3 regions of the Gulosibacter sp. genome follow, and region 2 is predicted to be linked to each of the others. Evidence: predicted binding sites of a transcription regulator. Region 2 holds the regulator's gene; each other region holds the start of a gene.
What was found. Region 2 encodes HspR, which represses chaperone genes until heat shock. Its sites were predicted from a motif close to AAGTTGAGTCNNNNNGACTCAACTT; they were not measured.
Positions count from the first base shown of each region.

Region 1 (2,265 bases), on a different contig from region 2:
CATCCGATCCAGCTGGCGCTTCAGATTGTCGAGTTCGGTTGGCGAAGAGTCGATCTCCATCCGCAGATGCGAGGCCGCTTCATCCACGAGGTCGATGGCTTTATCGGGCAGCTTTCGCGCCGCGATATAGCGGTTGGAGAGGGATGCGGCGGCCACGAGCGCGGTATCGCTAATTGCGACCTTGTGGTGGGCTTCGTATCGTTCCTTCAGCCCGCGGAGAATTGCGATCGTGTCCTCCACGGATGGCTCATCGACGTACACCTGCTGGAATCGGCGCTCGAGTGCCGAATCGGCCTCGATGAACTCGCGATACTCGTCGAGCGTAGTGGCGCCAATGAGTCGCAGTTCACCACGCGCGAGCATGGGCTTGAGCATATTGGATGCGGAGACGCTCGATTCGCCGCCACCGGCGCCCATGAGCGTGTGGAGTTCGTCGATGAAGGTGATGACCTTGCCCTCAGAGTCGCGGATCTCTTCCAGGACCGCTTTCATGCGCTCTTCGAAGTCACCGCGGTACTTGGCACCGGCGAGGATCGCGGAGATATCGAGGGAAATGAGGTCCTTATCCTTGAGGGATTCGGGCACATCACCTTCGACGATGCGTCGCGCGAGCCCTTCGACCACGGCGGTCTTACCGACGCCGGGTTCACCGATGAGCACCGGATTGTTTTTGGTGCGCCGCGTGAGCACCTGGCTCACCCGACGGATTTCGACATCGCGGCCGATCACCGGGTCGAGTTTGCCGGTGCGTGCGATGTCGGTGAGGTTCACGCCGAAGCGCTCGAGGGCCGACTTGGATTCCTCTTCCGGGGTTGGTGCCCCCTGCATATTTGCCACGCTGGTGTCTCCTTTCGACATCTGCGGATAGATTTCGACTCGGGTTGAGCGTGTTGCTCTAATAAACCTTGAGCCTGATTGACTCAAGTTTACGAAGAATCCCTGGTGACTGGTGAATCTGACGAATGCTCACAGCGAACGCGAAGCTTCTTTTCTCACGCCACAACACCGAAGGCACGAGGAAATCAAGCCGTTAACCTTTTGTTCACCTATAATTAACCTAACGGGCAAAGTGCCCGCGCTCTCACGTTCCCGTTGAGAGCACCGATAAGAAGCAAAAGGAGGCGACAACAATGGGTGAAATTCACGGATACATTTCCCGGATTTCCGACAACTACACCGTCACGCTCAGTGTCGACTCGGATTTTGATCGAAAGACGATCTGGCGGGCAATTAGTCAAGAGGATGCTCTCTCGGCATGGCTTGGCCGTCCATCGCGTTCGATTATGACCGGTGAGTCATTCACCGTCACTTACCCGAACGACACCGACTACAGCATCACCGCGCGTCTGCATGACCGCCGGGTGCCGAGTTCACTGACGCTCAGTTGGAAGTTCAATGACCTGCCTGAAAACCTCGTCCGCATCAGTCTCAGCAAGCGCCCCGAAGGTGGCACTGAGATCCGGCTCGAGGTAACGGGTCTCAAGCGCGAGGACGCAGCGATTGCGGCCGCGACTTGGCACGCCCAGATGGAGTTCCTGCGGAACTACCTCTACGGCACCGAGGTCATCGGACACGCGCTGCGATTCCGTCGTGACGAACTGGTTCCGTCCTACGAGCAGCAAATTCTCGACACCGGCGCACCGCGCCGTACTCGTCGAGAGCTGCTGGCCGAGCTCGAATTCGAGCAGAGCCACATGCCGCCGCAAGAAAACGAGATGCGCCGCGTGCTCCACACGCACGGACACCTGGCGTAGCCGGGAAGCAAGCGAATACCCGACCAGCACCTAACCGGTGGCGGGTCTGCAAAACTCCCTTTGCACACTCGTCACCGGTTTCGCTTGTCAGTGTGCGTTCCCGCCGCCCACGATGTGCGACTGCTGGGTGCCCCAGTAGTAGGTAATCTCGACGTGCTGCACGAGCGCGCGCCTGGCTGCATCCGCATCCCCCGAAACAATGGCCTGCACGAGCGCCCGATGCCCCATATCGTCATGTGAAAGATCTACCCCCGGGTACGAAGTGACGCGGATGAATCGGGTGAGCTGGTCCTGGATCTCACGTTCCGCGGCCGCAAGGCGGCAGCTCTTCGACATTTCGGCGATATGGATGTGCAGGAGCGAGTCGGCAAGGCGACGCTCGGTCGTGCTGTCGATCACGCGGAGGAAATCCTCCTCGAGGCGCCGCAGCTCTTCGCGTTCCGCAGGCGTACCGCGAAGTGCGGCGAGGAAGGATGCTTCACCCGATACTCCGCGGCGCCAGTCGGTGAGG
Region 1 covers NZ_JBQDBE010000033.1:13,945-16,209, reverse strand. The annotation lists gene ACTHXA_RS14755 (ATP-dependent Clp protease ATP-binding subunit) at 1-828, opposite strand, end outside; gene ACTHXA_RS14750 (SRPBCC family protein) at 1,131-1,754, shown strand; gene ACTHXA_RS14745 (FadR/GntR family transcriptional regulator) at 1,842-2,265, opposite strand, start outside.
Region 1: ACTHXA_RS14755 (ATP-dependent Clp protease ATP-binding subunit) is a predicted target of HspR. The motif match lies at 903-927, and genes of this name have one in related genera.

Region 2 (2,265 bases):
GATGGGCGCGGGCGCACGCTTCTCCGCCGGGCCGGGCGGTCCTGGCGGTGCAGGCAATTTCGAAGACCTCTTCGGCGGGATGTTCGGCCAGGGCGGCTTCAGTCAGGGCGGCTTCCAGCAGGGCGGCCGCAGCTACTCAACCTCCGGTGCGGGCAACTTCGAAGACCTCTTTGGCGGGATGTTCGGCGCCGGGGCCGGCGGACCGGCAGGCTTCCAAGCCTCGCCGAAAGGTGCGGACCAACGCGCATCCACAACCCTGAACTTCATGACCGCCATCAAGGGTGACACGATCGACCTGCAGGCCGGCGACGGCCGCGTCATTACCGTGCGCATCCCCGCCGGGGTGAAGGATGGCCAAAAGATTCGGCTGCGCGGTAAAGGCTCCCCGGGGTACCAGGGCGGACCTGCGGGTGACCTCATCCTCGAAGTGAGCGTGCGGCCACACCCCGTGTTTAAGCGGGACGGCAACAACATCGTTGTTACCGCGCCAATCACCTTTGCGGAAGCCGTCAAGGGCGCCACAATCGAAGTGCCGACCATCGACGATAAGACCGTCAAGGTCCGCGTGCCCGAGTTTTCCCAGTCGGGGAAGAAACTGCGCGTCAAGGGCCGTGGCGTGAAGACGAAATCTGCCACCGGCGACATGGTGGTGGAACTCGCCGTGGTCGTCCCGAACCGACTCACGCAGGAACAGGAAAAAGCGCTCGATGACTTTATTAGCGCATCCCCTGCCGACAACCCCCGCGATGACCTCTTGCGTGAGGCACGCGTGTAGCGTTCGGTAGAGTCCAACATCCATTTGCTCGATAGGAGGTAGCGATGACAATCCCACCCACGCCGAATCTCGATGAGGACGCACCGGTATTCTCGATTGCCATCGCTGCCGACCTCGCGCAGATGCACCCGCAGACCTTGCGGCAATATGACCGGATGGGGCTTGTGGTACCCGAGCGCACTTCGGGCCGGGTGCGGCGCTATTCGCTCGCCGATATTGCAAAGCTGCGGGAAATCTCCCAGCTCTCGGAAGCTGGGGTGAGCCTGGAGGGCATCCTGCGCATTATCGAACTGCGGGAAGAGAACCGCATTCTGCGCAAACGGATGCAGCAGCTCGAGCACGAACTCGCCGAGGAACGCATTAACCGTCAGCGGGTGTTTGCTGCCGGACACGGCGAAATCATTGCTGTCACTCGCGGCAGCCGCATCCGTGCTCGCAACGAAATCGTGCTGTGGGAACCGCGCAATGTGGCTCGCTACGAAGACGAGTCCGAGGAGGACGCGGACGACTTCCGCTAGGGCTGGGGAGTCAGGGCCGCAGATTTCCACGGATGTGGGAAGCTATGCGAGGCTCGATTGAGCCGGACCGCCCGAGCGCGGAGATACCTGCCTGAATCCGAGGAGATACGACGTGACTGCTGAGCCCGACGAAGCTGCGGCATCCTCTTCTAAGGCACCGCAGATCGCGCGCGTCGTTGGCAGTGTTGCGCTCGTTGCGCTGACGGTAATCGGTATCGGAATCGCTGCCGGTTGGGGTGCCCCGAACGAGCCACTTAGTGTTGTCTCGCCGACGACTGCGGTTGTCTCGCCGACGACTGCTCCGGACCAGCCCACGACTTCGACGGCACCGGGCGCACCCACCGGTGACGGCGCATCCACCGCGCCGACTGGCGACGCGACGAACACCCCGGAGACCACCGCAGCGGAGTCAACGACCGACCTCGACATCTCGACCGCGTCAAGCGTGACCGTGCTGCTGAACAAGCGCACTCCGCTCGACCCCGCCGATTACGCCCCCGAGCCGCTCGTGTATATGAGCGATATCGGTATTGATTCGATCAACGGCCACGCGCTCCGCGAGGATGCGGCACTCGGTATCCAGGAGTTGTTCGCGGCGGCTGCGGAAGCCGGCCACGTCCTCGACATGACCAGCGGCTATCGCGATTACGACCTGCAGACCCAGCTCTATGACGGCTACGTTTCCGAGCGAGGTCAAGAAACCGCCGACGAAACGAGCGCGCGCCCCGGATACAGTGAGCACCAGACCGGGCTCGCGGCCGATATCTCTGCCCCGGGAAGCGATCCCTACTGCATCCTGCAGGAGTGCTTTGGCGAGACCGAAGCTGGCCAGTGGCTCGCCGAGAACTCCTGGCAGTACGGGTTCATCCTGCGGTACGAAGAGGGCGAGACCGCGATCACCGGATACTCGTATGAGCCCTGGCACTTCCGCTTCATCGGTGTGGATGCTGCCACCGAGTACCACGAGTCCGG
Region 2 covers NZ_JBQDBE010000011.1:58,304-60,568, reverse strand. The annotation lists gene ACTHXA_RS08885 (DnaJ C-terminal domain-containing protein) at 1-775, shown strand, start outside; gene ACTHXA_RS08880 (heat shock protein transcriptional repressor HspR) at 820-1,293, shown strand; gene ACTHXA_RS08875 (D-alanyl-D-alanine carboxypeptidase family protein) at 1,406-2,265, shown strand, end outside.

Region 3 (2,265 bases), on a different contig from region 2:
ACCAGGATGAGTTGGCTCAGGATGATGGCGCCGGCGGCAAAGGATGCGATGGGTTGCGGGAAGAAGAGGAGCCACGGCATCCCGAGTTGGATGATGTGACTGCCGAGGGTTTCGGATTTATGCCACCATTCGGGCTTTTGGTGTGCCCAGCGGCTCACGGGGTTCGGCATGGGCTGCGTTTGATGATGGAAGTGCATCGCGGTGAGATTGCGCCAGGCCGAATCGCCACGCATCTTGATCATGCCCGCACCAAATTCGAGTCGGAACATGAGCCACCGCAAATACAACAGGATGAGCAACGGCGGGGCCACGGCATTCGTCCCGAGAAACCCCACAATGAATCCGGCCTCGAGCAGCATTGTCTCCCAGCCAAAACCGTAGAACCGTTGGCCGACATTGACGATCGACAAATAGAACAGCCACATCACCAGAAATACTGGAATCGTCAACCAGCCCGGTCCGAGCTGAGGCAGGCCCGCGACCACTGCGAGCGCGAGGGCCATGCCAATGACGCACAGAATGCGCAATAAGCGGTCACTATAGGGCGTCAGCCGCCAGCGAAATAGGGTGAGGATGTCTTTCCCGCTCGTGCGTTCGATGAAACGCTTTGCGGGCAGTAACCCTCGCTCCCCGAGGAGCGCCGGGAACTGTCGAAACGTGGAAAGGAAGGCGAGGAAGTAAATCGCCGCGACGCCGCGGAGAATCACTTCGCGCGCGATGGTGTAGTCGTGCGCGTCGAGGAACGAAAACCACGACATCCAATCCATCCGGATCACCCCTTGATTCGACCGCTCTCAATAATCTTCGCCAGTTTTGACAGTTTCGGGAATAGTTTGAGACACTTCCAACGTTACTTGAGTCATACACACTCAACTTTCCTGTTGGAGGTCAACTAATGCCCGCTTTCTTTGGTCCTGCCGGTTCCCAAGACGGTTCATTCGATGAGTTCCTGGCCCGCTACCTGCGAGGTCAGCAATCCAGCCGCTCCGGCCGCTCGATCGATATGACGCGTTTGCTGAGCAAGCGCACCCACGAGATCGTCAATAGTGCCGTGAGCTATGCAGTCGAACACGGTCACACCGATGTCGACGCGCTCCACCTCTTGCGTGCCTCGCTCGTCACCGAGCCAATCGCGAGCCACCTCAAGCACCTCGGAGCCGATCCCGAGGCGATCACGCACGCCATCGACGAGCGTCTTCCCGAGGCAACCGACAAGCGCGCCGAGGGTGCTCACTCGCTGACGGGTTCCGCCCAGCGCGTGCTGCTTGATAGCTATCAGGTGGCGCGGGCCTTCGGGTCGACCTACGTTGACCCCGAGCACCTGTTCTTTGCCTTTGTGTTGAACCAGGACTCGACGGTCGGGCAGCTGCTCGCGAAGTCGGGCATCACCCAGGAGTCATTGCAGGCTGGTGCACAGTCAGCCGAGGGCCAGCAGTTCGACGCTGCCGCAGGTCCCGAAGGTGGCGAGGCAGCGAAGGGCTCGATACTCGAGCAGTTCGGGCTCGACCTCACGGCTGAGGCTCGCGCGGGCAAGCTCGATCCGGTGATCGGTCGCGCTCGCGAAATCGAGCAGACCATAGAGATCCTCGCGCGTCGCACCAAGAACAACCCGGTGCTGATTGGCGAGGCGGGTGTCGGTAAGACGGCGATCGCGGAGGGCCTCGCACAGGCCGTTGCTGCCGATGATGTGCCCGCGCAGCTCAAGGGCAAGCGGGTAATTTCGCTCGACCTTGCCGGAATGATCTCCGGTACCCGCTATCGCGGTGACTTCGAAGAGCGCCTCACCGGCGCCATGGATGAGATTGCCGCCGACGGTGGCAACACGATCGTGTTCATCGACGAGCTACACACTGTGGTCGGTGCCGGTGGCTCGGGTGAGTCGGGCTCGATGGATGCTGGAAACATCCTGAAGCCGCGCCTTGCTCGCGGCGACCTACACATGGTCGGCGCGACCACGCTCAACGAGTTCCGCAAGATTGAGAAGGATGCGGCCCTCGCACGCCGCTTCCAGCCGGTCACCGTTGGCGAGCCGAACGTGGAAGACGCCGTGAGCATCCTCACCGGATTGCAAGACCGCTACGCGGAACACCACGGCGTGACCTACACGCCGGAGGCAATTCGCGCAGCCGTCGAGCTTTCGGACCGTTATATCAGCGACCGTTTCCTCCCCGACAAGGCGATCGACCTGATCGACCAGGCCGGTGCACGAATATCGCTGCAAGCGGGACCTGTCGTAGACCTCGAGGCACTTCGCACCCGACTTGG
Region 3 covers NZ_JBQDBE010000006.1:83,236-85,500, reverse strand. The annotation lists gene ACTHXA_RS05430 (lipase maturation factor family protein) at 1-767, opposite strand, end outside; gene ACTHXA_RS05425 (ATP-dependent Clp protease ATP-binding subunit) at 896-2,265, shown strand, end outside.
Region 3: ACTHXA_RS05425 (ATP-dependent Clp protease ATP-binding subunit) is a predicted target of HspR. The motif match lies at 852-876, and genes of this name have one in related genera.